4 regions of the Rhizobium viscosum genome follow, and region 1 is predicted to be linked to each of the others. Evidence: predicted binding sites of a transcription regulator. Region 1 holds the regulator's gene; each other region holds the start of a gene.
The links. The regulator LexA, encoded in region 1, represses DNA repair genes until DNA is damaged. The targets are predictions, from matches to a motif close to TGTTCNNNNTGTGTTCNG.

Region 1 (7,251 bases):
TACATGTTCCGTCGGCGCGCGATCGTGCCGCTATCGGCGATGCGCGACTACATGGCCGTCCTCGCGAGCGGCGACTATTCCCGCGAAGTTCCCTATGTCAGACGATCCGACGAAATCGGAGAAATGGCGCGCGCAGTCACGGTCTTTCGCGAATCGGCAGAAGAACGGAACGCCATACGCGCGCATCAGGACGAGGAACGGCAGACACAGATGCGCCGCGATGCCGAACTCGACGCATCGAAGAGCGCGGAGAATGCCACGCGCCAGGGCGTCATCGAAAGCCTGAGTGCCGGCTTGGAGCGTCTTTCACGCGGCGACCTGACCGTGCGTCTCGACGAGCAGTTCGCCAACACTTATGAGAAGCTTCGTGAGACCTTCAATACAAGCATCATCATTCTTTCCGATGCCATGAAAGACATTTATGCCGCCACGAATACGGTCGGCGACAGTTCGCGCGAAATCGCGCTCAGCACCAATGATCTGGCACAGCGCACCGAGAGTCAGGCTACTTCACTCGAACAGGCGGCTTCGGCGCTGGATCAGATCACGGTCACGGTGAAAAACTCCTCGGAGCGGGCCCAGGAAGCCAATGCGATGATGTCGGCCACGAAGGAAAGTGCAACGCATTCCGCCAAGATCGTTTCCGAAGCGGTTACCGCTATGGAAAAGATCGAGGAATCTGCTGTCAGGATCGGCGATATCATCAACGCCATCGATGAAATCGCGTTTCAGACCAATCTTTTGGCGCTCAATGCGGGTGTCGAAGCAGCACGTGCCGGAGACGCCGGGAAGGGTTTTGCCGTCGTCGCCCAGGAAGTCCGCGAGCTCGCCGGCCGGTCCGCCAATCTCGCCAAAGAAATCAAGCTTCTCGTCGAGACGTCGTCGCGACAGGTTTCCGCAGGCGTGGCACTTGTCAACCGTACCGGCGAGGCACTCGGCGATATCGACCGCCAGGTGCTGCAGGTGACGGCGCTGATCGAAGCGATCGTGCGCTCGTCTTCGGAACAGTCGGTCGCGCTCGTCGAGGTCAATGCTGCCGTCAACCGTATGGATCAGGTGACACAGCAGAATGCGGCGATGGCCGAGGAGACGAATGCCGCCTGCCGAGAGCTCGGCAATGAAGCGTCCCATCTCGGGCGCCTGCTCTCCCGCTTCGCGCTTGAGGAAAGAACCCCGTCCCGCGCGGCAGCCTGATGCTGCCTGTCGTTCACGCGGCTTTGGCGACCGCGTCGAAGGCGAGAAGCTTCTCCAGAAGCCGCGGCATGTCCTTGAGATAGACCATGTTCGGTCCGTCGCAGGGCGCGTTGTCCGGATCCTGATGGGTTTCGATGAAGACACCAGCGACGCCGACAGCGACGGCCGCACGGGCCAGCGTCTCCACGAACTGCCGCTCGCCGCCGGAGGTTTCCCCCTGCCCGCCAGGCTGCTGGACTGAATGCGTGGCGTCGAAAATGACGGGGGCACCCGTTGCTGCCATGATCGGCAGGGAACGCATGTCGGAGACCAGCGTATTGTAACCGAAGGACGCACCACGCTCGCAGAGCAGAATGTTCGGATTGCCGCTCTGGTTCAGCTTGCCGAGCACATTCTTCATGTCCCAAGGCGCCAGGAACTGGCCCTTCTTGACGTTGATGACGCGGCCGGTCTTGGCAGCCGCGACCAGGAGATCCGTCTGGCGAGACAGAAAGGCTGGTATCTGCAGGATATCGACGACCTTACCCACTTCGGCGCATTGTTCTTCGTTGTGGATGTCGGTCAGAACCGGAATGCCGAGTTCTTTCTTGAGATCGGCGAAAACTTCCAGCCCCTTTTCAAGGCCGACACCGCGTTTGCTCGACAAGGAAGAACGGTTCGCCTTATCGAAAGAGGTCTTGTAGACGAGCCCGATGCCGAGCTTGGCGCAGAGTTCCTTCAATGTGCCGGCAACCATGAACGCATGGTCACGGCTTTCCATTTCGCAAGCGCCGGCAATCAGCGACAGGCGTGAAGCATTGGAGAAAGTGACCTTGCCGACGCCTTCGCCGACCGTCACCACGGAGTTGGTAGTAGAGCTCATGATGTTTCCTCAAAGGCGAAGAGCACGCCCTGGCCGGGCGCAGGCTTCACCAGAATACGGTTGCCCTTGCGTGTATAGGTCACCCCGTTAGCAGCCAAATGCGCTTCTGTCACGGCCAGATCGCCGACAGCAAAGCGGATCGCCCGACCGCGCAGACCACGATCGGTATCCGACGTGGCAAGATCGAAATAAGCCTCCAGCCCTTCCGGGGTCATCAGGCTGATCTTTGCGTTTCCGGTGGACACATCCAACCCGAAACTCGTGACATCAGCAGAAGCGGCTTTTGCCATCGAGCAAACGAACTCGCCGAAAGCTGTCGGCTCGGGGGCCGCGAGCACGATCTCTGCAATGCCTGTGACACCATTGGCATGGGCCTCCAGCGTATTCCGGTTGGCAGGGAGAGGATTGATGCGCTCGACAGCGAAGAGAAAGAAATCCGGTGCCCGGAGGTCGCCAGCGAAGGCGAGCCGGAAGCCGGCAATATTCTCCGTGCCATCCGGCATTTTCACCGGGCGCTCGAACTGCAACACAGAACCGGCACTCACACTGTCTTTCACGAATCGAGCATGTTCGTGCTTTGCATCCGCCGTCGCGAAGGCAATCGCAGACAGTCCTTCGCTACCGCACCGGAAACGAAAAGCCTGATTGCGGGCGGTGAAGACATTGCCTTCGCGCGCTGTCTCCTCGCTCACTTCGACGCTCGCAACGCCTAGCGGCTCCAGATAGGTTTTGTCGGCGAAGAAAACGCAGGCATTTTCCGTCCCGAAGGGATGGCGGGCATCCGGCGCGACGGTGAAACCAAGTTTGCCCAGTCTTTCGCGGGCAAGGTCGATATCGGTAACCGGCAAAACGAGATGATCGATCGGAAGCGTGACTTGGCTCATTAGGTCCCCTCCAGCAGTCACAAGGAGATGTGCTTCAGCAGGCGTTGCGAGACAAGGCCGGGAAGGCTTGGGGCCGAGAAAAATAAAATTCTCATCAGAATGAACAGAAGTTTTACGAAAATTTAGCTACTTGCGGAACACATATGGAACATATAGTGTCCGTTCTGGATTTGTTTCAAGACTGGGGTTACACGCCATGCTCACGCGCAAACAACAGGAACTCCTTCTTTTCATTCACGAAAGGATGAAGGAGTCAGGCGTTCCGCCGTCTTTCGACGAGATGAAGGATGCGCTGGATCTGGCCTCGAAATCCGGCATTCATCGGCTGATCACGGCGCTCGAAGAACGCGGCTTCATTCGCCGGCTTCCGAACCGGGCACGTGCGCTCGAAGTCATCAAACTGCCGGAAGCTTATAGCCCGAGCCTGCAGCCACGGCGTGGCTTTTCGCCGAGCGTCATCGAAGGCAGCCTTGGCAAGCCCCAGCCAGTAGCACCTCCCGCCTCGGCAAAGCCAGCACCTGCTGCAGACAACGGCAATTCGGTTTCCGTTCCTGTCATGGGCCGCATTGCCGCCGGTGTGCCGATCTCGGCAATCCAGAACAATACGCATGACATTACCGTTCCCACCGATATGCTCGGCTCCGGCGAACATTATGCGCTCGAAGTTCGCGGCGACTCGATGATCGAAGCCGGCATCTTCGATGGCGATACCGTCATCATCCGCAATGGCAGCACGGCTAACCCGGGCGATATCGTCGTCGCGCTCGTGGATGACGAGGAAGCAACGCTCAAGCGCTTCCGCCGCAAGGGCGCATCGATTGCGCTCGAGGCAGCAAACCCTGCCTATGAAACACGTATCTTCCCGCCGGATCGCGTCAAGGTTCAGGGAAAACTCGTCGGCCTCATTCGCCGCTATCACTGACCGGTGACTGGCCTGCGTCTGTGAATGTATCACTGCGCCAGTCATAGGCGCGGTGGCGTATCCAGGGTCTCTGCAATGGACCGAATGAGGTTACGACATCGATTCCCTTAGCGGTGAATCGAAGTTCGACAGAACCTGTCTTGCGCAGCGTCTCGCCGGTAAAGAGCAGCGCGCCGGAACGGCAACGGTCGAAGTGCAATCGGACGGGTGTCACGACGATATCAGCCGTATCGCAGGCTGGTCCGAGATAGGCAGCATCGTCGATGACGATCAGCCTCTTTCCATTGCCGAGCAAGGTGGTGCACCAGGCGCCCTTCAGGCAGGAGAAGCGTGACGCCGGGTTGATGGCGACTGCCTGTCTCATTGTCTCTCTGGCTTCATTCTGCTGATCGGGTGACAGTCGCAGTCTTTTGCCATCAGCCGCAGTCAGCGCACTTGCAGCTTGGAGCATAACCGGCTTCTGATGCTCTTCGATGGCAAGTGCCCTTTGCCATTGTTGGAAGATGAAGGCGGGCGGCTTTTCACGGTTCGAAGCCATCACCTCTCCATCGATTATAGCGACCAGGCTGCCATCTTCGGAGATGGTGATGTCGGGTATCGCCTCTGACGGAAACAGTACAACAGCGATCGTCGAGACCGCGACAATCGCCGTTCCCATGTGCCGTAGCCGGGTCCTGAGGAGGGTCAGCAGCAGAAAGCCAAGGACGGCTGTTGGAAAATACCAGCCGGGCAAACGGCCCACATCTATATTACCGCCCCAAGTCGATACCGTCTTTGCGATGACGATTACGAGATCGAGCCCGAAGCCTGCCACCTGCCATGCCCAGCCGTCCAGGCCAAAGGGCATCAGCAACATGGCAATCATGCCGAATGGCATGACGACAAACGTAATGACAGGCATCGCCGCGAGATTTGCCGGCAAGCCATAGGCCGTCAGCCGGTGGAAATGCTCGATCGAAAACAGTGCCGTCGAAAAGCCACCGATCAGCGACGTCAGGAAAACGCCACCAAAGAAGCCACCGACCACGAAGAAGGGTTTCATGATCGGAAGTTTGGCGAAGGCATTCTCCCGCATCGGTCGCCCCTTCCAGAGGTCGTATCCGGCGACCAGGGCAAGTGTTGCGGCGAAAGACATCTGAAAGCTTGGTCCGAGCACTTCCGATGGCGAGACCGCGAGGATCACGAGAGCGGACAGGGCGACGTTTCTGAGACTGATCGACGGCCGATCGAAGAAGACGGCAACCAGCATGATCGCCATCATGATGAAGGCGCGTTCCGCGGAGACGGCAAAACCCGAGATCAGATAGTAAGCAGTTACCGCTGCGAGTGCGCCGGCAGCCGCAATCTTCTTGGTCGGCCACGCATGTGCAATGCCTGGGAACAGGCTGAGGATGACGCGCAGACCGACGAAGAAGATACCGGCGGAGAGCGCCATGTTGAGGCCGGAGATCGCGATGATGTGGGCAAGACCGGATTGGCGCAGCGCTTCTGTCGTCTCATCCGAAATCGCCCGTCTCTCGTCGGTGACAAGCGAAGCGGCAAAGGCTCCGGTGTCGCCGGGCAAGGTGGTGCGGATCCGATCGCCGATGCCGCTTCTCAGCCGGTAGAGCCACTCCAGGGCAGTCTCATGGACCGAACCGGCTCGCTCCGGCTGTTCTGCAGCCCTCTTCGGTGCTCCGTAGAAGAAGCCGTTGGCGCCAATGCCGTCAAAATAGGCGCTGAAGGCAAAGTCATTGAGGCGGGGAAGCGCCGGTCCTGCCGGAGGCGTGAGACGCGCCCTGCCCTCGATGACATCGCCGAGTTCGAACGGCTGGGTAGCCCCGCGGACCAGCACTGAGATGCGTTCGGGCGGACGCTTGATCGCAGGAGCATCCGTACCGGTGACGTCAAGAATATAACGCCAGCGCCCTTGGCCATCGCCTTCTCGGCGTTCGATCCGGCCGGTCACCGTTGTCGTTACGGCTGAATCGAGGATCAGGGTCTTTGTCCGCCATGTTTCGATCTGCGCCGAGAGCATTCCACCGGCAAAAAGAAGGAGAGCAAGCAGCGTCGCCCGCAGTTTCGTCCGGGCATAACCGCAGAGCGCAACGGCAGTAAGGAGCACAGCCAGGCAGAGGGCGAGCGAGACGGCCGAAAAGTCCGAGGCGGCCAGAAACCAGGTCGCGGCACCCGCGCCAAGGAAGACCGGCGAGAAGAGGATGAGGCGACCGTGGCCGGCCTCTTCGGCGGCCATACGCATCGACAACCCGACGTATCGTTTCGCAACGGTCGCCAATCGCCATCGAAATGGGATTTCAACCTGCGTCCTCGCCGATTGCGTCACAATGGCGCGCAGGGCAATACCGGCAAAATCCATCTTTTCATCAATGGATTGCTCTTGTCGTTCTCTGTCTCTAACCCCACCATAATCGCCTGGACCCGCCCCCGGATACCGGCAGAATGCAACCTGAAATCAAAACGAGCAAACAATAATCGATTGAAATTCGAGGAAAATTCACGGGAGCGAAAAATCCAGTCAAATCATGGTGTTCTGATATGCATTTAGCTCATCGCTGCAGTGCCTAAAAGATGATGCCGCAATGCACAAAATGGCATCACGGTAACTTGGCATTAGCTTCGCGATCATATAGCTATCGCTGAGGACGCTTAACTCTTATGGCGCTTTTGCGGCGCCACCGCCACTCCGGAGGATCAGCATGACGGATCAAAGCGCTACAATCAAAATCGGTGACAAATCAGTCGACCTCGCCGTCCGAAAAGGCACAGTCGGACCTGACGTCATCGATATCGGTCCACTCTACAAAAATACGGCTTCCTTCACGTACGATCCCGGGTTTACGTCGACCGCATCCTGTGAATCGAAGATCACCTATATCGATGGCGATGAAGGTGTTCTGCTGCATCGTGGCTACCCGATCGAGCAACTTGCCGAGCACGGCGACTTCCTCGAAGCCTGCTACCTGCTGCTCTACGGCGAACTGCCGACCGCCGCTCAGAAGAAGGACTTCGACTACCGCGTCACGCACCATACGATGGTGCATGAGCAGATGAGCCGCTTCTTCACCGGCTTCCGTCGCGACGCCCACCCGATGGCCGTTATGTGCGGTTGCGTCGGCGCGCTGTCGGCTTTCTATCACGACTCTACCGACATCACCGATCCGCATCAGCGCATGGTCGCCAGCCTGCGAATGATCGCCAAGATGCCGACGCTCGCCGCGATGGCCTATAAGTATCATATCGGCCAGCCCTTCGTTTACCCGAAGAACGATCTCGATTACGCGTCCAACTTCCTGCGTATGTGCTTTGCCGTCCCCTGCGAGGAATATGTCGTCAATCCCGTGCTCGCACGCGCCATGGACCGCATCTTCATCCTCCATGCGGATCACGAG
Region 2 (7,251 bases), on a different contig from region 1:
CAGAACCGCCCTGCCCGCCGCCCATGGCGAGCTTGCGCTTGGCGTCCGCCAGTTCTTTTTCGAGTTTGCGGCGCTCGTCCATCAGTGCCTCGACACGGGCAAGAACTTCCGACGGCTGCACCTTCAGCGAGGCAGCGAGCGTCTTCACGCGATCATCCTGTTCGGCGAGATATTCGCGCGCCGATTCACCGGTGACCGCTTCGATACGGCGAACGCCCGCACCGACGGCACTTTCGCCGAGGATGCGCACGAGGCCGATCTGGCCGGTCGCCGACACATGCGTGCCGCCGCAGAGCTCGACTGAGTAAGGCCTGTTGGCTTTGGCGCCATGCAGACCCGTGCCCATCGAAACGACACGCACTTCATCGCCGTATTTCTCCCCGAAGAGCGCCATGGCGCCCTCCTCGATCGCATCGTCGACGCTCATCAGCCGGGTGGTGACCGGAGCATTCTGCAACACGATCTGATTGGCCATCTCTTCGACGACCTTGAGTTCTTCTGCCGTCATCGGCTTCGGATGCGAGACGTCGAAACGCAGGCGCTCGGGTGCGACCAGCGAACCCTTCTGAGCCACATGGGTGCCGAGCACTTCGCGTAGTGCCTCATGCAGCAGGTGGGTAGCCGAGTGATTGGCGCGCAGGCGCGAGCGGCGGGCGTGATCGACCGTCAGCGCGACAGGCTCGCCGGTCTTGACTACGCCTTCGATCACGGTGCCCAGATGCACGAACAGACCTTCGCCCTTCTTCTGCGTATCCGAAATCTCGATCTTGCCGTGGTCGGAAGAGATCACGCCGGTATCGCCCATCTGACCGCCGGACTCGCCGTAGAAGGGCGTCTGGTTGACGACGATCTGCACCTTGTCGCCGGTCTTGGCTTCATTCGTGACGGCACCGTCCTTGACGATCGCTTGCACGACGCCTTCGGCCGTCTCGGTGTCGTAACCGAGGAACTCGGTCGCGCCGTGCTTTTCCTTGAGCTCGAACCAGACGGTTTCCGTGGCCTTCTCGCCGGAGCCGGCCCAATGCGAGCGGGCCTCCGCCTTCTGGCGCTCCATCGCGTCGGTAAAGCCGGAAATGTCGACGCCGATTTCGCGGGCGCGCAACGCGTCTTGCGTCAGGTCGAGCGGGAAGCCATAGGTGTCGTAGAGCTTGAAGGCGGTCTCGCCATCCAGCATGTCGCCCTTGGAAAGGTAGGTGGTCGCGTCTGACAGAAGCGACAGGCCGCGCTCCAGCGTCTTGCGGAAGCGGTTTTCCTCGAGCTTCAGCGTTTCGGAAATCAGCGCCTCGGCGCGCACCAGTTCCGGATAGGCGCGGCCCATCTCCTGCACCAGCGTCGGTAGCAGCTTGTACATCAGCGGTTCCTTGGCGCCGAGCAACTGGGCGTGGCGCATGGCGCGGCGCATGATACGGCGCAGCACATAGCCACGACCTTCATTCGACGGCAGCACGCCATCGGCGATCAGGAAGGCCGAAGAACGCAAGTGGTCGGCAATGACGCGGTGGCTGGCGCTGCCCTCTGCCTTGGCACCCATCGTATCCTCGATGGTGCCGATCAGCGTGCGGAAGAGGTCCGTGTCGAACACGCTCTGCACGCCCTGCAGAACGGCAGCCATGCGCTCCAGGCCCATGCCGGTATCGATCGACGGGCGCGGCAATGGGTTGCGAACGCCGGGCTCGGTCTGCTCGAACTGCATGAAGACGAGGTTCCAGAATTCCAGGAACCGGTCGCCATCTTCTTCCGGCGACCCCGGAGGACCGCCCCAGATATTCTCGCCCTGGTCGATGAAGATTTCCGAACACGGACCGCAGGGGCCGGTATCTCCCATCTGCCAGAAATTGTCAGAGGTCGGAATGCGGATGATCTTGTCGTCGGAGAAACCGGCGATCTTCTTCCAGAGCGACGCTGCTTCCTCGTCCTCGGAATAGACGGTGACCAGCAGCCGGTTCTTCGGCAGGTCGAAGCCCTCCGTGACCAGCTTCCAGGCAAGCTCGATCGCATTCTCCTTGAAATAATCGCCGAAGGAGAAGTTGCCGAGCATTTCGAAGAAGGTCAGGTGGCGTGCAGTATAGCCGACATTGTCGAGGTCGTTATGCTTGCCGCCGGCGCGCACGCATTTCTGCGAGGTCGTCGCCGTCGAATAGGGACGCTTTTCGAGACCGGTGAAGACATTCTTGAACTGCACCATGCCGGCATTGGTGAACATCAGCGTCGGGTCATTGCGCGGCACGAGCGGGCTCGATGGAACGATCTCGTGGCCGTTCTTCTTGAAGTAGTCGAGGAAGGTCGACCGGATATCGTTTACACCGCTCATTTCATGCCCTTCGATGCTGCCAGCAGGCAGGTAAAATTAAATCCATCGGCTTTTATCGTTCGACCTTGCCACTGTCCAGCAACAAACAAAACCGGCCGCATTCTCGTGAGGGAATGCGGCCGGTTCGAATTCGTTACGTGCTAGGCTGGATTACATGTCGCCATCGCCAGCATCATCGCCGGCATCCGGGCCGCCATTTTGCAGGAAGCGGTCGGCGATCAGGCCGGCATTCTGTCGCAGCGCCGTTTCGATCTCGCGGGCGAGATCCGGGTTGTCGCGCAGGAAGATCTTGGCATTTTCGCGGCCCTGGCCGAGACGCTGGCTGTTGTAGGAGAACCAGGCGCCCGACTTCTCGACTATGCCGGCCTTGACGCCGAGGTCGATCAGTTCACCAGTCTTGGATACGCCCTCGCCATACATGATGTCGAATTCGACCTGCTTGAAGGGAGGCGCCATCTTGTTCTTGACGACCTTGACGCGCGTCTGGTTGCCGATCACCTCTTCGCGCTCCTTGACCTGGCCGATACGGCGGATGTCGAGGCGGACGGAGGCATAGAACTTCAGTGCGTTACCGCCTGTCGTCGTTTCCGGCGAACCGAACATGACGCCGATCTTCATGCGGATCTGGTTGATGAAGATCACCATCGTATTCGACTTGGAGATCGAAGCCGTCAGCTTGCGCAGCGCCTGGCTCATCAGGCGGGCCTGCATGCCCGGCAGGTTGTCGCCCATTTCGCCTTCGATTTCGGCGCGCGGCGTCAGCGCTGCCACGGAGTCGACGACGAGAACGTCGATCGCGCCGGAGCGCACCAGCGTATCGGTGATTTCGAGCGCCTGTTCGCCGGTGTCGGGCTGCGAGATCAGGAGGTTCTGCAGGTCGACGCCGAGCTTGCGGGCATAGACCGGATCGAGTGCATGTTCGGCATCGACGAAGGCGCAGATGCCGCCCTTCTTCTGCGCTTCGGCAATCGTCTGCAGCGCGAGCGTCGTCTTACCAGAGCTTTCCGGACCGTAGATCTCGATGATACGACCCTTCGGCAGACCGCCAATGCCGAGGGCGATATCGAGGCTGAGCGAACCTGTGGAAACCGTTTCGATCTCGACGATGTTCTCGTTCGAGCCGAGTTTCATGATCGAGCCCTTGCCGAACGACCGCTCGATCTGTGAGAGTGCCGCTTCGAGCGCCTTGCTTTTGTCCACCGATTTGTCCTCTACGAGCCGCAATGAATTCTGAGACATTCGATCCACCTTTAGGTTATTGACGCTGCTCTAGCAATGTCGCCGCTGATGCGAAGTTTGTACCCTATTTGTTCTTATTTCGCAATGGGGTTGCAAATAATTGAAAGAAAAAGGTAAAACGGCCTGTGTTCTATTTTTGTTTTATCGATGCAAAGCAACGGCTTAGTGTCCCGCAGGCGCTGAATCCCGCCGCTTTGCGCCGCATTCGATTCGCTTCCGGGGTGCAGAAATGAGCGGCAAGATTCTTGTTCTCGGCGGCGCCCATATCGATCGCCGCGGCCGCATTTCCGGCGAGACGGCCCCTGGCGCCAGCAATCCAGGAACCTGGTTTGAGGAACCGGGCGGCGGCGGCTTCAATGCGGCCCGCAATCTCGCCCGTCTCGGCTTCGACGTGACGATGATTTCGCCGCGCGGCGGTGATCCTATCGGCGAGATGGTGAGCGAGGCGGCCGATTTTGCAGGGATCAACGACCGTCCCTTCGTCTTCCTCGATCGCAAGACGCCAAGCTATACGGCCATCATCGAGAAGGACGGCAATCTGGTCATCGCACTGGCCGACATGGAGCTCTACCGCTTCTTCGTGCCGCGGCGGCTGTCGATCCGCTGGGTGCGCGATGCCTTCGCCGCCACCGATTTCATCCTCTTCGACGCCAACCTGCCGGAGGAAACGGCTGCCGCGATCGTCGCAAGGGCCAAGGCACTCGGCAAGCCGGTCGCGGCAATTGCCATTTCACCGGCCAAGGTCGTGCGCCTCCTGCCCTGCCTTGAGGGTATCGACTATCTCTTCATGAATGAGGCCGAGGCTGCAGCCCTCACCGGCAGGCGGCCGGACGACGCTGCCGGCTGGCCGTCGCTGCTCGGTGACATCGGCGTCGGCGGCGCGGTTGTCACCCGCGGCCAGCGCGAACTTGTCGCCTTCAAGGACGGTCGTGCACTTCTCCTGCAGCCGCCGATCTCTGACGATGTCGCCGATGTCACTGGTGCGGGAGATTCGCTTGCGGCAGGCACACTGTCTGCCTTGATGCGCGGCCATCCGCTCGAAGAAGCGATCCGCCATGGTGCTGCGGCAGCAGCCCTCACCGTCCAGTCGCGGCATGCGGTGAATGAAAATCTCTCGCCGGATCTTCTTCGCGACATGCTTTCGCTTGTCCCGGCGGCAAGAATTCTGCAATGAAGCGGCAACATCGATAAACGGATACGGATCATGACCAAACCCTTCTCGTCCCTGCTGCCGATCTCCTATTCGAAGGAAGTGGCCGCCGCCAAGCAGCGCGGCGCCCCGATCGTGGCGCTCGAATCGACCATCATCACCCATGGCATGCCCTATCCCGGCAATATCGAGATGGCGCGCAGCGTCGAATCGATCATCCGCGATCAGGGCGCGGTTCCTGCCACCATCGCCGTTATCCATGGCACGCTGCATATCGGCCTCGAACCCGCTGAGCTGGAGCAGCTCGCCAAGGCGAAGGACGTGATGAAGGTATCGCGCGCCGATATCGCCTTCTCGATCGCCGAGCGCCGCACTGGCGCGACGACGGTTGCTGCAACAATGATTGCGGCGGCCCGCGCTGGCATCAAGGTTTTTGCAACCGGCGGCATCGGCGGTGTGCATCGCGGCGCTGAAGAGACCTTCGATATCTCCGCCGACCTCGAAGAACTCGCCCGCACCGGCGTCATCGTCGTCTGCGCCGGCGCCAAGGCGATCCTCGACATTCCGAAGACGCTGGAAGTGCTGGAGACCCGCGGCGTGCCCGTCGTCACCTATGAAAGCGATGAATTCCCGGCCTTCTGGTCGCGCTCGTCAGGCATCCGCAGCCCGCTGACACTGAACAGCCCGGCGGCGATCGCCAATTTCCAGACCACGCGCGAACAGCTCGGCATTGACGGCGGCATGCTGATTGCCAACCCGGTACCGGAAGCCGACGAGATCGCTCGCGAGGAAATGGAAATCTACATCGAGCGTGCGCTCGACAGCGCCGAGCGCGACGAGATCACTGGCAAGGCGGTAACACCTTACCTGCTGAGCACGATCTTCGACCTGACCGATGGTCAGAGCCTGAAGACGAATATTGCGCTGGTGGAGAATAATGCGCGGCTTGCGGCAGAGATTGCCGTGGCGCTGGGTGAATAAGTAAGAATGGGGCGGGCTGGTTCCGCCCCTTAAACGCGTTGTGTCGCGGGTCGCTGCCCTGCCGATAAGCGGTGCTTGTGAGACACCCCCCCTCTGGCCTGCCGGCCATCTCCCCCACAAGGGTGGAGACTGGCTGGGAGCGCGGGCTTCCCCAAACCAATTGACGTTGAAACTGTGCGACGTCAGTGAGGCGCGAAGGTCAAGCCACAAGCCGATCTCCACCCTTGTGGGGGAGATGGCCGGCAGGCCAGAGGGGGGTGGCCACACGGCACGCCCTCTCCGATTGCCTAAATCGGGGCGACCCCGCCGACACTAGCTATCCAGCGTCTCTTTCACCACCACAGCTAGCTGCTTCAGCGAGAATGGCTTCGGCAGGAAGCCAAACTTCGCTTCCGGCGGCAGGTTGCGGGCGAACGCATCCTCTGCGTAACCGGACACGAAGATGAACTTCAGATCCGGATAGTTCTTGCGCAGCTCACGCAGCAGCGATGGCCCGTCCATTTCAGGCATCACGACGTCGGAGACGACGATATCCACCTTGCCTTCGAGCTCCTCCATGATCTCGAGGGCCTCGACGCCGGAGCCCGCCTCATGGACCGTATAGCCGCGCGTCTCGAGCATGCGCTTGCCGCCGCGCCGCACTGCTTCTTCGTCCTCGACGAGCAGGATGACGGCTGAGCCCGTGAGGTCTTCCGGCTGCTTCGGCTGGACGAGTTCCACAATCTGCGCACCGCCAGCCGCGACGGCCTGATCGGCTGCTTCCGCTTCGGCAGCGACTGCCGGCTCGACGATATGGCGTGGCAGGAAGATACGGAAGGTCGTGCCCTTGCCGACTTCTGATTCCGGCTGGATATACCCGCCGGACTGCTTGACGATACCATAGACCATGGCAAGGCCGAGACCTGTGCCCTTGCCCACATCCTTGGTCGTGAAGAAGGGTTCGAAAATCTTGTCCATGATCTCGGGCGCAATGCCGGTGCCGGTATCGGTCACCTCGACCAGCACCATGTCCTCATGCGGCATGTAGGAATAGTTGAAGGCGGCAACTTCCGCTGCCGGAAGATTGCGGGTGCGCAGCGTCAGGGTGCCGCCCTCCGGCATGGCGTCGCGCGCATTGACGCAGAGATTGATCAGCACCTGCTCGAATTGCGAAAGATCGGTTTTGACAGGCCAGAGATCGCGGCCATATTCGACGTCGAGTTTGACGTTGGTACCCGAAATCAGCCGGTCGACCAGCATGCGCAGGTCGCCGACGACATCGGTCAGATTCAACACCGTCGGCCGCATCGTCTGCTTGCGCGAGAAGGCGAGAAGCTGGCGCACGAGCACAGCCGCGCGGTTGGCATTGCGCTTGATCTCTATCAGATCGGCGAAGCTCGCATCGGCAGGTCGTGCCTGTAAGAGCAGGTGGTCGGAGGAGAGCAGGATCGCCGTCAGCACATTGTTGAAATCGTGCGCAATGCCGCCGGCGAGCGTGCCGACCGCATTCATTTTCTGTGTTTGCGCCATCTGCGCTTCGAGCGCCTTTTGCTCGGTCACTTCGACCGCGTAGACAATGGCCGCCTCCTCC
Region 3 (7,251 bases), 330 kb from region 1:
GAACGCTCCCATCTTTAACAAAGACCGTCGATTCCGCTTGGCTAAGCGGCGTCTCAACTGTACCGGAATCCGCCATGCGTCTGTCCCGCTTCTTCGTACCCATCCTCAAGGAAAATCCCAAGGAGGCGGAAATCGTCTCCCATCGGCTGATGTTGCGCGCCGGCATGATCCGCCAGCAGTCGCAGGGCATCTATTCTTGGCTGCCGCTGGGCAAGAAGGTGCTGGACAAGGTCAACAACATCATCCGCGAAGAGCAGAACCGCGCCGGCGCCATCGAGCTTTCAATGCCGACGCTGCAGTCGGCCGAGCTCTGGCAGGAAAGCGGCCGTTACGACGCCTATGGCAAGGAGATGCTGCGCATCAAGGACCGTCAGGATCGTCCCATGCTCTACGGGCCGACCAACGAAGAAATGGTCACGGATATCTTCCGTTCCTCGGTCAAGTCCTACAAGGATCTGCCGCTCAATCTCTATCACATCCAGCTGAAATTCCGTGACGAGATCCGTCCGCGCTTCGGCACCATGCGCTCGCGCGAATTTATGATGAAGGACGCCTATTCCTTCGACCTGACGCGCGAAGGTGCGGAACATTCCTACAACAAGATGTTCACCGCCTACCTGCGGACCTTCGATCGTCTCGGCCTGCGCGCCATTCCGATGCGCGCCGATACCGGCCCGATCGGCGGCAATCTCAGCCACGAGTTCATCATCCTGGCCGATACGGGCGAGTCCGAAGTCTTCTGCCACAAGGATTTCGTCAATTTCGACATCCCTGTCGAAAACACGGATTTCGATAGTGTCGACGGCCTGAAGGGGATTTTCGACAAGTGGACGTCGCTCTATGCCGCGACTTCGGAAATGCACGACGAGGCGGCCTTCAACGCCATTCCGGAAGGCGAGCGTCTTTCTGCGCGCGGTATCGAAGTCGGTCATATTTTCTACTTCGGTACCAAGTATTCCGAGCCGATGGGTGCAAAGGTGCAGGGTCCTGACGGCAAGGAACATTTCGTTCACATGGGTTCCTACGGCATTGGCCCGACACGCCTTGTTCCCGCCATCATCGAAGCATCGCATGATGAGAACGGGATCATCTGGCCGGAGTCGGTCGCGCCCTTCGATGTCGTGGTCATCAACATGAAGGCCGGCGACGAGGCCTGCGACGGTACCTGCGAGCTGATCTATGCAGCGCTGACCAAGGCAGGCAAGGACGTGCTTTATGACGACACGGACGATCGTGCCGGCACCAAGTTTGCGACCGCCGACCTGATCGGCGTGCCGTACCAGATTATTGCCGGCCCGCGCGCGGTCGCGAACGGCGAAGTGGAAGTGAAGGACCGCAAGACCGGCGCCCGCGAAACGATGACCATCGAAGCGGCGATCAACAGGTTCGTGGCTTAGGAAAGACGGAGGCGAAATGGCAGAGGCAGCAGTGGACCGGAGTTCCAAATCCGGCTTGGGTCCGGCTGGCAAGCCATTCTCCACCTTCGAACGCCTTGTGGCGTGGCGCTATCTGCGCGCCCGCCGCAAGGAGGCGTTCATCTCGGTCATTGCCGGCTTCTCCTTCGTCGGCATCATGCTGGGCGTTGCGACGCTGATCATCGTCATGGCCGTCATGAACGGGTTCCGCACGGAACTGGTCTCCCGCATTCTCGGCATTAACGGCCATATGATCATCCAGCCTGTCGATGGTCCCTTCACCGACTACGCCGATCTCGTCAAGAAATTCGAAGCCGTACCCGGCGTCAAGATGGCACTGCCATTGGTGGAAGGCCAGGTGCTGGCCTCCTCGCAGACCGGCGGCAGCACAGGCGCGCTGGTGCGTGGCACGCGGGCTGAAGACCTGAGCAAGCTGAAGACGGTTTCTGACAACATCAAGTCCGGCGACATGGTCGGATTTGCCGCTGGCGATGGCGTTCTCGTCGGAAGCCGTATGGCCGATCAGCTCGGACTGCGCGTCGGAGACCTGATTACGCTCACGTCACCGGAAGGTGACGTGACGCCGATGGGCGTCAATCCGCGCATCAAATCCTACAAGATTTCCGGGCTCTTCGAGATCGGCATGTCGGAGTACGATGCTTCGATCATCTACATGCCGCTCGAGGAATCGCAGCTTTATTTCAATGCCGACGGGCTGGTGCAGTCGATCGAGCTCTTCGTCAACAACCCCGATGATATCGACAATCTGAGGCCGAAAGTCGAGGAGGCAGCCGGCCGGCAGATCGCCATCACCGACTGGCGCCAGCGCAACCAGACCTTCTTCTCCGCCTTGCAGGTGGAGCGAAACGTCATGTTCATGATCCTGACGCTGATCGTGCTCGTCGCTGCGCTCAACATCATCTCCGGTCTCATCATGCTGGTGAAGGACAAGGGCAGCGATATCGCGATCCTGCGCACCATGGGCGCAAGTTCAGGCGCCATCATGCGCATCTTCTTCATGACGGGGGCTGCGATCGGCATTGTCGGCACGATCGCCGGCGTGCTGCTCGGCGTGTTCGTCTGCATCAACATCGAGTCCATCCGTCAGTTCTTCTCCTGGGTGTCAGGCACGGTGCTCTTCGATCCGCAGCTCTATTTCCTCAGCCAGCTGCCGGCGGAAATGGATCTGAGCGAAACGGTTTCTGTCGTGATCATGGCACTGACACTCTCCTTCATCGCGACGATCTTCCCCGCCTGGCGCGCCTCCCGCCTCGACCCCGTCCAGGCCCTCCGTTACGAATAGGCCGGGACCCAAGGTCATGCATGATCCAAGGCCAAATCCAAGGAATGCCGCATTCATGAAACGCAACGTCGTTCTCAAGCTTTCGGGCGTCGAGCGCCATTACGGGCAGGGCGAAACGCTGCTGACCATCCTCAAGGGGGCGGATTTCTCGCTGACGAGCGGTGAAATGGTGGCGCTGGTTGCACCTTCAGGCACAGGCAAATCGACGCTTTTGCATGTGGCGGGCTTGCTGGAACATCCCGATGGCGGCGAGGTAACGGTCAACGGCCGCCCCTGTGATGGCCTTTCCGATGACAAGCGCACGGCGATCCGTCGCGGCGAGATCGGCTTTGTGTATCAGTTCCATCACCTGTTGCCGGAGTTCTCGGCGCAGGAGAACATCATGATGCCGCAACTTATCGCCGGCCTCTCGTGGAAGGAAGCGAGCGAGCGGGCAAAGATGCTTCTGGATTACATGCGCATCGGCCACCGCGGTGCGCATCGCCCGGGCGAGCTTTCCGGCGGCGAGCAGCAGCGTGTGGCGATCGCGCGCGCCGTTGCCAATGCACCGAGCCTGCTTCTGGCCGACGAGCCGACCGGCAATCTCGACCCGGAAACCGCCAGCTACGTCTTCGACGCTCTGGAGGCCCTGGTGCGCCAGTCCGGCCTTGCCGCGCTGATCGCCACGCACAATCACGAGCTTGCCCGGCGCATGGACCGGCGCGTAACGATCTCCGACGGCAAGGTCGTGGATTTCTGATTATCAGGGGATAATCAGCCCGCCGCGATAATCGAGCTCATAGGCTTTTTGACCATCTACGAGAATGAATTCGTGACCACGGAAATGCGTGCAGTCGCCTTCGCTCGTATCGACATAGCGCCCCAGCGAATGATCGAAGACCATGCCGCCGAGGAAGCGGCCCTGCTTGTAGAGCTGTGACAGCGCGGCGCTAATGATCGTGCCGGCGACAGTTCCGTCGATGATCCCGGGCTCGATGATCCGCCCGAAATAATTCATCGCCCAGACCGGCTTTTCCTCCAGCCACACCACTTCCTGACCGGCAAAATCCGTACCGCCGAAATAGCTGTCGAGATAGCGCCAGATGCCGCGCTTGTAGCCGAGGTCATGGGCACCGATCCGGTAGGAGGGCTGCGCCTGGGCGCCGGCAACATATGTCTGCGATTTGGCTTCGACAATGAAGCCGTTGAGTTCCTGCGTGTCCATCGTCCCACTGCTCCGATGTTAACCATGTCCCGCAGAAGCGGGGGGTAAACCTGTTGACAACGGAACATACATGGAACAAATTAAAAACATAAGAGCAAAGGAGAGCCAAATGACTGACATGATCCGTGATATCGCAGCATTCACCTCCATCGCAATGTTCATTGCCAGCTTCTCGCTGATCGTCATAGCAATGTAAGAATTCAGGGATCGCATGGCAGCCATGCGATCCCGAAGCGGGACTTTTTCTGGACAGAATCGCCTTCAATGCCGACAATGCGCGCTCTTCATTGAGGTGGTTGGAAGGGCATATCATGGCGGATGCGGAACAGAGTGCGATCGGCGGAAAGCCGGGTTTCGTCCATCTGAGGGTTCACTCCGCCTATTCGCTGCTCGAAGGCGCGCTGCCGCTCAAGAAGATCCTCTACAAGGCAGCGGGCGACAGCCAGCCTGCCATTGCGATCACCGATACCAACAATCTCTTCGTCGCTCTGGAATTTTCCCAGAAGGCGCTGGACGACGGTCTGCAGCCGATCATCGGCTGCCAGGTGTCGATCGATATGGAAGACGGCCTCGAAACAGAAAAGCGGGGCGGTCAGCAGGCGCTGGTCAAGCTGCCGTCCATCGTGCTTCTGTCCGCTACCGATGCGGGTTATGAGCGGCTGGTTGATCTTGTCAGCCGCGCCTATCTCGGCGGCGAAGGTAACTCGACCGTCCATATCCGTTCCTCCTGGCTGGAGGAGATCGGCACGGAGGGGCTGATCGCCCTGACAGGTGCTGCGACCGGCCCGATCGACATGCCGCTCAAGGACGGCCATGCCGCCCCGGCAGAGACGCGGCTGCTGACGCTGAAGCGCATCTTCGGCGACCGGCTCTATGTTGAGTTGCAGCGCCACGGTACCTATGACAAGCGCCATGAGCAGAAGGTCATCGGCCTTGCCTACAAGCACGATCTGCCGCTGGTTGCGACCAACGAGGCCTTTTTCCCGACGCGCGACGACTACGATGCCCACGACGCGCTGATGGCGGTCGCCCACAATGCCATCGTCTCCGATGACAGCCGCTTCCGCCTCTCGCCGGATCATTATCTGAAGAGCCGTGCGGAGATGGAAAAGCTCTTTGCCGATTTGCCTGAAGCGCTCGATAATACCATCGAGATCGCACGGCGCTGCTCTTTCATTCTGAAGACCCGCAAGCCGATCCTGCCGCGTTTCACCGGCGCGACCGACGATCCCGAGGAAGCAGAACGCGCAGAATCGCTCGAACTTCGCCGACAGGCGGAGGAAGGGTTGGACATGCGCCTTGCCGAGCTTGGAATGTCGGCAGGTTACGAAGAGAAGGATTACCGCGAGCGGCTGGAATTCGAACTCAGCGTCATCGAGCGCATGAAGTTCCCCGGCTACTTCCTGATCGTTGCCGATTTCATCAAATGGGCCAAGCAGCATGACATTCCCGTCGGCCCGGGCCGTGGCTCGGGTGCAGGCTCGCTGGTCGCCTATGCGCTGACGATCACCGACGTCGATCCGCTGCGTTTCTCGCTGCTCTTCGAACGCTTCCTTAATCCGGAACGCGTGTCGATGCCGGACTTCGATATCGACTTCTGCCAGGATCGCCGCGAAGAGGTGATCCGTTACGTGCAGCAGAAATATGGTCGCGAACAGGTGGCGCAGATCATCACCTTTGGTTCGCTGCAGGCGCGCGCCGCACTGCGCGACGTCGGCCGCGTCTTGGAAATGCCCTACGGTCAGGTCGACAAGATCTGCAAGCTGGTACCGAACAACCCGGCAAACCCGACACCGCTTTCCAAGGCGATCGAGGAAGAGCCGAAGCTGCAGGAAGAGGCCGCCAAGGAGCCGGTCGTCGCCCGCCTTCTGGATATTGCTCAGAAGATCGAGGGCCTTTATCGCCACGCCTCGACCCACGCCGCCGGTATCGTCATCGGCGACCGTCCGCTGTCGAAGCTCGTGCCGATGTATCGCGATCCGCGCTCCGACATGCCGGTCACCCAGTTCAACATGAAGTGGGTCGAGCAGGCCGGTCTCGTGAAGTTCGACTTCCTCGGCCTGAAGACACTGACCGTGCTCAAGGTCGCCGTCGACTTCTGCAGGAAGCGCGGCATCGAGGTCGATCTTCCGAAGATCCCGCTCGACGACAAAAAGACCTACGAGATGCTTTCACGCGGCGAAACGGTCGGCGTGTTCCAGGTTGAAAGTGCCGGCATGCGCAAGGCGCTGATCGGCATGAAGCCGGACTGCATCGAAGACATCATCGCGCTGGTCGCCCTCTATCGCCCGGGTCCGATGGAAAACATCCCGACCTACAACGCCCGCAAGCATGGCGATGAGGAGCTGGAATCGATCCATCCGATGATCGACCATCTGCTCAAGGAAACGCAGGGCGTTATCGTCTACCAGGAGCAGGTAATGCAGATCGCCCAGGTCCTGTCGGGCTATTCGCTTGGCGAAGCCGATCTTCTGCGCCGCGCCATGGGCAAGAAGATCAAGGCGGAAATGGACCAGCAGCGCGAGCGCTTCGTCGTTGGCGCGGTCAAGAACGGCGTGTCGAAGCCGCAGGCCGACAACATCTTCGAACTCTTGGCAAAGTTCGCAAACTACGGCTTCAACAAGTCGCATGCTGCCGCCTACGCCATCGTCTCCTACCAGACGGCCTATATGAAGGCGCATTATCCGGTCGAGTTTCTGGCCGCCTCGATGACGCTCGATATGTCCAACACCGAAAAGGTCAACGATTTCCGCCAGGATGCCAAGCGTCTCGGCATCGAGGTCATCGCGCCCTCAGTCCAGACCTCTTTCCGCCATTTCCAAACTGGCGAGAACAGGATCTATTACGCGCTTGCGGCTCTGAAGGGTGTCGGCGAATCCGCTGTCGATCACATCGTCGAGATGCGCGGCGACAAGCCCTTTGCCAGTATCGAGGATTTCTGCCTGCGCATCGATCCGCGTCAGGTGAACCGCCGCGTGCTGGAAAGTCTGATCTATGCCGGCGCCTTCGATTGCTTCAACTTGGATCGCGCCCAGCTTTCCGCCGGTCTCGACCGCGTGCTCGGCTATGCGCAGCGCGCCCAGGAAAACAAGCTCAGCGGCCAGTCGGATATTTTTGGCGGCGCGCTGTCCTCAGGTCCAGAAAAGATCGCCCTGCCGCCATTCTCGCCCTGGCTTGCCTCCGAGCGGCTGCTCAAGGAATTCCAGGTCCTCGGCTTCTACCTGACCGCCCATCCGCTCGACAGCTACAACAACATCCTCCAGAAGATGCGCGTCCAGACCTTCGCCGATTTCTCCACCGCGGTGAAGCAGGGTGCCGCGAACGGGCGA
Region 4 (7,251 bases), 1.4 Mb from region 1:
TCGAGCTGCAGCATGAGTATATCGCCCTCGTTCATAGCGTTGACGGCAGCCTCGGCATTGTCGTCGCTCACCTTGCCGTTCGCGCCGGGAATGACGGCGATCATGTTCTCGCCGTCGCCGCCGACAAGAATGAGGGCCGTGCCGGTCGGCCCCTCGACACGGTTGACGAGTGAAAGGTCGGTACCCGCGCTGTCGAGCAATTCAAGGGCGCCCTCGGCAAAGGCATCCCTGCCGACAGCACCCGCCATATGGACATAGCGGCCTGCTCGCCGGGCAGCGAGCGCCTGATTGGCGCCTTTGCCGCCGGCAGCCGTTGCGAAGCTGTTGCCGGCAACTGTTTCGCCGGGCTTCGGCAGGCGCTCGGTGGTGGCAATAAGGTCCATATTGATGGAGCCGAAAACTGTGATCATGGCATGTCCGTCCCTTGCTTCGGGCCGCGACACTGCCGAAGCGATCACTCCTCGTCAACCACCCTGAGCTTGAGCAGTCCAGTTCGGCTTTCGACGGATTTCGCTGCTGGCTCGCTCTCGCGAGCCGGCTTGCTGTCGCCGCTTGCCTCGAACTCCAGCGCCTCGATCTTCGCGCCACGCTTGGTGAGCTTGTCTGCCGAGGTAATAATCTGGTCCACGTCGCGCTGTGTCTGGGAAAAATGTCCCTGCAGCTTGCGTACGCGCTCGTCGAGCCGGCCGAGATCGTCCATGAGGAGAGCGACTTCTCCCTGGATGACATGCGCCTGCGCCCGCATGCGCTGGTCTTTCAGCACGGCCTGAATGACCTGGATCGACAGCATCAAGAGCGAAGGCGAGACGATAACGACGCGCGCACGGTGAGCCTTCTGCACGATCGCTTCAAAATTCTCATGGATTTCCGCGAAGATCGATTCCGAGGGAACGAAGAGGAAAGCCGTGTCCTGCGTCTCGCCCTGGATCAGATATTTCTCGGAAATATCCTTGATATGAACTTCCATGTCCCGGCGAAACTGCTGGCTGGCAAGCTTACCAGCGTCCGCGCCGCCCGCATCGCGGATCGCGTTCCACGCCTCAAGCGGAAATTTGGCGTCGATGACGAGCGGCGGTGCCCCATTCGGCATTCTGATCGTGCAGTCCGGTCGCGAGCCGTTGGAAAGCGTCTGCTGGAAGGCGTAAGCGCCCATCGGCAGGCCATCGGCGACGATCGTTTCCATACGCGACTGGCCGAAAGCCCCACGCGTCTGCTTGTTGGAAAGAATGGCCTGCAGCCCGACGACATCCTTGGCGAGCGTTTGGATATTGTTCTGGGCAACATCGATCACCGCCAGGCGCTCCTGCAGCTTCTGCAGGTTGTCATGCGTTGATTTCGTCTGCTCGGTCAGCGTCGAGCTCATACGCTGCGACATGCCGTCGAGCCGCTGGTTGATTGCATGATTGAGCTCGGCCTGGCGTGCGCCGAAGACCTCCGTCATGGTCGAGATGCGTCCCTGCATCTCCGCCTGTATTTTCAGAAGCTCCGCCATGCGCGCCTCGCTTTCGGCGGCGCGAAGACTGGCCTCTTCCGCTTCATCGCGACGGATGCCGGCATTGCGCAAGGCAAACACGATTGTCACGAGGATGAGAACGGCGAGCGCACCGCCGGCAAGTGCAAGCACGCCGGGGCTCAGCATCGGCAAGGAAATGGTGAGTGAGTCGGATGTCATGGTCATGCTGCACCATAACAAAATAAGCGGCAATATCCAGATCAAAACGTGAACAATCCACGCCGTATCACCAATGCGAACGACGCTAATTTGCTGTAGCAGAAGAAAAATCGGCCGCGCACTTAACGATTGCTAAACCATATTCGCCAAATCTGGCGCTGCAATTTCCCTCCGCATTCGCGCCAGATAGAGATCCCCCATGACTTCCCACCAGACCGACAATGCCCTCAGGCAGCGCCTTGACTTCATTGAGCTTGACGATGAGGCGCGCAGGAACCTGCGGGAATTGCGGCCGGCGATCTCGGAACTGCTCGGCGGCGCGCTCGACAAGTTCTATGGCAAGCTTGCAAAGACGCCGGCGGTAGCAGGCTTCTTCTCCAACAAGGCCCATATGGGCCACGCCAAGAAGCGCCAGCAGGAGCATTGGGGCAATCTTTCGAGCGGCAATTTCGACGAGAGTTACGTGAATGGTGTCACCGCCGTCGGCCGCACCCATGCCCGCATCGGCCTGGAGCCGCGCTGGTATATCGGCGGTTATGCGCTTGTCATGTCGGAGCTCGTCCGTGGCCTGATGGAAAAGCAGTGGCCATCGCTCTTTGCCCGCCAGCAGGGAAAGGCGCTCGCCGAAAAGCTGACCGCCGTGATCAAGGCGGCGATGCTCGACATGGATTATTCCATCTCCGTCTATCTGGAAGCGCTGGAGGAAAAGCGCCACGCGCTGGAAGAAGACCGCGCCCGGGCCGAAGCCGATCAGGCACTGGCACTGGATCATCTGCGCCGTGGCCTCGAAGCCCTGTCGCGCGGCGACCTCGAAGCAACGCTTCCCTCGGATCTGCCCGGTAATTTTCGTGAGATGGCAGAGGATTATAACAGGGCTGTCAGCGCGCTCCGTGATTCCTTCACCTCCATCCGCACGACGTCCAGCCACATTCTCGAAGGTGCCGATGTAATGTCCAAGGCGACGGACGACCTCGCCTTGCGTACGGCGCAGCAGGCAGCCGGCGTCGAGGAAAGCTCGGCTGCGCTGCAGCAGCTCTCCGTCAGCGTCAGCCAGACCGCCGCCAATGCCGAAAAAGCGTCCGGCGCAGTGCGCGAAACGCAGGAGAAGGCCAAGAATTCCGGCGAACTCGTCACCAGCGCCGTTTCGGCCATGGCGGGTATCGAGAAGTCCTCCACTGAAATCGCCAAGATCATCGGTGTCATCGATGAGATCGCTTTCCAGACCAACCTGCTGGCGCTGAATGCCGGCGTCGAAGCTGCGCGTGCCGGTGATGCGGGTAAAGGCTTTGCGGTCGTCGCACAGGAAGTCCGTCAGCTTGCCCAGCGCACGGCCGATGCCGCCAAGGCGATCAAGAACCTGATCTCCGAAAGCTCGACACAGGTGAATGAGGGCGTCAACATCGTCAGCAGCACCGGTGAGGCGCTGAGCGACATGATCAGCCGTATCGACATCATCAACAGGTTCGTTGCCGATATTGCGGCTGCCGCCCGCGATCAGGCGACCGGCGTCAATGAGGTCAGCGTCGCGATCCGCAATATGGATACGATCACCCAGCAGAATTCCGGCATGGTCGAGCGTACGTCGGCCGAAACCCGCAGGCTGAAGGACGAGGTCGAAAACCTCATCGAACTGCTGCAGCGTTTCCGCGCTCGCGTTGAAGGTCGACAGGTTGCCGGTACTGGCCGCCGCGCGGCCTGAATAATCCAGGCAAAATCCGGGCAGGCGCTGCAAAAAACCGCAATCCCTGCCCGGCGGATAATTCCCTAGTTTGAAAAGATGGGTTATGGGAACGCCATGACCATCAAGCCACTCATCATTCTTCCCGATCCCGTTCTCCGTCAGGTTTCCAAGCCGATCGAGCGGGTCGACGCCGATCTCCAGCGCCTTTCCGACGACATGTTGGAAACCATGTATGATGCGCCGGGCATCGGCCTTGCCGCGATCCAGATCGGTGTTCCGCGCCGCATGCTCGTCATCGATCTGTCGAAAGAAGGCGAGGAAAAGCAGCCGCTCGTCTTCATCAATCCGGAGATCGTCAGCTCCTCGGACGAACGTTCCGTCTATGAGGAAGGCTGCCTTTCCATTCCCGACTATTATGCGGAAGTGGAACGCCCTGCGAATGTCACGGTCAAGTATCTGGACCGCGAAGGCAAGGAACAGAGCGTCGAGGCTGATGGCCTTTTGGCGACGTGCCTCCAGCACGAGATCGATCACTTGAACGGTGTGCTCTTCATCGATCATATTTCGCGGTTGAAGCGCGAAATGGTGATCAAGAAGTTCACCAAGGCTGCAAAGTCGAAGGCGCTCTGAGAGGGCCGACAGCAGCAACATACGAAAGCTTTCGAACGGGCTTGATGGTGAGCCCGTAAACCCGTTTGAAGACGGTTGATCCTCAATTGGCGAGATAGAATGTCTCTTCGTATCGTTTTCATGGGAACGCCCGACTTTTCCGTCCCGACGCTGCGTCTGCTCGTCGAAGCCGGCCATCAGATCGTTGCCGTCTATACCCAGCCTCCGCGGCCGGGCGGACGGCGCGGGCTCGATCTCCAGAAGTCGCCGGTGCATCAGGCGGCCGAGCTGCTCGGCCTGCCCGTCTTCACGCCGGTCAATTTTAAAGATCCGGAAGAGCGTGAGCGCTTCCGTGCCTTGGATGCCGATGTCGGCGTCGTCGTTGCCTATGGCCTGCTGTTGCCCGAGGCTATCCTCACCGGCACGCGTTACGGCTGCTATAATGGTCATGCCTCGCTGCTGCCGCGCTGGCGCGGTGCTGCGCCCATCCAGCGGGCGATCATGGCCGGCGATGCCAAGACCGGCATGATGGTCATGAAGATGGACAAGGGCCTCGATACCGGCGATGTCGCGCTGACCCGCGAAGTCGAAATCGGCTCGAACATGACGGCGGGCGAATTGCACGACAGGCTGATGCAGACAGGTGCCAAGGCGATAGCTGAAGCCATGGTCAAGTTGGAGATGGACGATCTGCCGCTAACCCCGCAGCCGGCCGAAGGCGTGCTCTATGCCGCCAAGATCGACAAGGCGGAAACGCGCATCGATTTCAGCCGCGATGCCAAGGACGTTCACAACCATATCCGCGGCCTCGCGCCCTTTCCGGGCGCCTGGTTCGAACTTGAAAGCAACGGCAAGGCGGAGCGCGTCAAGGTGCTGGGCTCGGAGCTCGCGGTGGGCAACGGCGCGGCTGGAACGCTTGTGACTGATGATCTCGTCGTTGCCTGCGGCACCGGCGCCGTTCGCCTCACAAAGCTTCAGAAGGCTGGCGGCAAACCGCTCGCCGCTGCCGACTTCCTGCACGGCACGCCGCTTGCTGCGGGCACGAGGCTCGTCTGATGCCGCGATACCGCATGATCGTCGAATATGACGGCGGCCCTTACGTCGGATGGCAGCGACAGGACAACGGACCTTCGGTGCAGGGCGCGATTGAAAAGGCGATCTTCTCGGCAAGCGGCGATACCGTTTCCGTCCGCGGTGCGGGCCGCACCGATTCCGGCGTCCACGCCATGGGGCAGGTCATCCATGCCGATCTTTCGAAGGAATGGTCGCCCTTCAAGCTGCAGAATGCACTGAATGCCCATCTGAAGCTTGCGGGTGACAAAGTGGCGATCCTTGATGTCGAGACCGCAAGCGAATTCTTCGACGCCCGCTTCTCCGCGCTCCGCCGGCACTATCTCTACCGCATCATCAGCCGCCGCGCGCCGCTGGCGCTGGAGGCCGGCAAGGCATGGTGGGTGCCGAAAGTGCTGGATCACGAGGTCATGCATGCGGCCGCCCAGACGCTCGTCGGTAGGCACGACTTCTCGACTTTCCGTTCGGCTCACTGCCAGGCAAACAGCCCTGTGCGCACGCTCGACCGGCTGGATGTGACCCGCAATGGCGAACTGATCGAGATCCGTGCCACCGCCCAGAGCTTCCTGCACAACCAGATCCGCTCCTTTGCGGGAACTTTGAAGCTGGCGGGCGAGGGCAAATGGACGCCCGAGGATGTGCGGGCAGCACTTGAGGCGCGTGACCGCAAGGCCTGTGGCCCCGTGGCGCCGCCGGACGGGCTCTATTTCATGCAGGTGGATTATCCCGAGGTGATCACCGATCGCCGCAAACCGGTGGATGAAAACGATGAAGGTGACGATCTATCATAATCCGGCCTGCGGCACGTCGCGCAAAACGCTGGCCATGATCCGCTAGTCCGGTGAGACCCCGGAAGTCGTCGACTATCTGAAGACGCCGAGGATGCGATGACGAAGTCGTCAATCCACGCAGATCAAGCCGGATAGATGCCGAGGAAGTTCTGCAGATATTCCGACAGCACCATCGATGGCACCAAGAGCACCAGCGTCAGAGCGCCGACCATCACGGCATGACCATGGCAGATCATCCTGAGGATGCGTGCCAGCACGAAGACCTGCGCCAGCATGAAGATGAGAAGCAGCATCGACACGAGGCCGATCAAGCCGGGCAGGAAGAAGACCAGCGCCAGCAGCAGCCCGTTAACATAGGCAAGCGGCACGTTAAGCCAGTTGACGCTGACGACGACGGGCGCGAAGCGCTCACCCATGCGGAAGGCAAGCAACAGCAGGCCGGCAAAGACAAGCGGCACGAACCAGTTCGCAAGCTCGACTAGCCCTAGCCGGAAATAGAAGGGAAAGCCGACATCGGCCTCCGGGGGCATGGACCGGAGAAAGGCATTGCGCCACCATAGCCAGGCGATGCCTGTCGGCGGCAGGCACCAGATGATTGCCCAGAAAGACCGGTTGACACCGCGATCCGATATGTCGAGGAAGCGGAAACCGCGCGGGTCGAGTTTGATCAGCAACCAGATGCCGGCGAGATAATATTGAACCTCTCTAAAGCCCGGCATTCGCAAACCATCGTTCGATAAAGGTCTCGTAGATCGCCGTCAGCGTCTCCAGATCCGCAACGGCGACGCGTTCGTCGACCATGTGCATGGTCTGGCCGACAAGGCCGAATTCCACGACCGGGCAATAATCCTTGATGAAGCGCGCATCAGAGGTGCCGCCCGTCGTCGACAGCGCCGGCGATGCGCCGGTGATGGCTTCGACCGCCGACGACAGCGAGGCGATCAGCGCATTGTTGCGTGTCAGAAAAACATGGCTCGGGCGATCGGCCCAGATGATCTCGTATTTGACAGGTTCGCGGCCGGGTCGGAGCGCACCCTCGGCCGCCGCCGCATCGAGGCGCCGGATGATCTCGGCCCGCAGCGTATCCGCCGTCCACGTGTCGTTGAAGCGGATGTTGAAGCTCGCCGAAGCCCTGGCCGGAATGACGTTTGTCGCCGGATTGCTGACATCAATGGTCGTCACTTCGAGATTGGACGGCTGGAAATTGTCCGTGCCGGCGTCGAAGGGCGGATCCATCAGCGCTTGGGCCAGTTGCAGCATGCCGCGTACCGGATTGTCGGCAAGATGCGGATAGGCCGCATGGCCCTGCACGCCGTGCACGACGATCTTGCCGGAGAGTGAGCCGCGCCGGCCGATCTTAATCATATCGCCGAGCTTGTTCGGGTTCGTCGGCTCGCCGACGACGCAGGCATCCCATGTCTCCCCGC

Region 2: the regulator LexA is predicted to act here: its motif matches at 3,677-3,694, upstream of recA (recombinase RecA).
Region 3: the regulator LexA is predicted to act here: its motif matches at 3,983-4,000, upstream of H4W29_RS02115 (DUF5680 domain-containing protein).
Region 4: the regulator LexA is predicted to act here: its motif matches at 1,710-1,727, upstream of H4W29_RS07375 (DNA recombination protein RmuC).

The regions. Positions count from the first base shown of each region.
Region 1 covers NZ_JADBEC010000001.1:78,297-85,547, forward strand. Annotated here, with positions in the region: gene H4W29_RS00370 (methyl-accepting chemotaxis protein) at 1-1,194, shown strand, start outside; gene kdsA (3-deoxy-8-phosphooctulonate synthase) at 1,208-2,056, opposite strand; gene H4W29_RS00380 (VOC family protein) at 2,053-2,940, opposite strand; gene lexA (transcriptional repressor LexA) at 3,137-3,862, shown strand; gene H4W29_RS00390 (ComEC/Rec2 family competence protein) at 3,843-6,218, opposite strand; gene gltA (citrate synthase) at 6,559-7,251, shown strand, end outside.
Region 2 covers NZ_JADBEC010000003.1:241,572-248,822, reverse strand. Annotated here, with positions in the region: gene alaS (alanine--tRNA ligase) at 1-2,311, opposite strand, end outside; gene recA (recombinase RecA) at 2,462-3,550, opposite strand; gene H4W29_RS33225 (carbohydrate kinase family protein) at 3,780-4,724, shown strand; gene H4W29_RS33220 (pseudouridine-5'-phosphate glycosidase) at 4,755-5,681, shown strand; gene cckA (cell cycle histidine kinase CckA) at 5,994-7,251, opposite strand, start outside.
Region 3 covers NZ_JADBEC010000001.1:405,166-412,416, reverse strand. Annotated here, with positions in the region: gene H4W29_RS02135 (hypothetical protein) at 1-76, opposite strand, end outside; gene proS (proline--tRNA ligase) at 75-1,397, shown strand; gene H4W29_RS02125 (lipoprotein-releasing ABC transporter permease subunit) at 1,414-2,718, shown strand; gene H4W29_RS02120 (ABC transporter ATP-binding protein) at 2,774-3,457, shown strand; gene H4W29_RS02115 (DUF5680 domain-containing protein) at 3,461-3,922, opposite strand; gene dnaE (DNA polymerase III subunit alpha) at 4,234-7,251, shown strand, end outside.
Region 4 covers NZ_JADBEC010000001.1:1,460,727-1,467,977, reverse strand. Annotated here, with positions in the region: gene H4W29_RS07380 (ribokinase) at 1-410, opposite strand, end outside; gene H4W29_RS07375 (DNA recombination protein RmuC) at 455-1,678, opposite strand; gene H4W29_RS07370 (globin-coupled sensor protein) at 1,872-3,371, shown strand; gene def (peptide deformylase) at 3,468-3,983, shown strand; gene fmt (methionyl-tRNA formyltransferase) at 4,083-5,018, shown strand; gene truA (tRNA pseudouridine(38-40) synthase TruA) at 5,018-5,824, shown strand; partial or broken gene H4W29_RS07350 (arsenate reductase (glutaredoxin)) at 5,802-5,867, shown strand; gene H4W29_RS07345 (hypothetical protein) at 5,947-6,543, opposite strand; gene dapE (succinyl-diaminopimelate desuccinylase) at 6,530-7,251, opposite strand, start outside.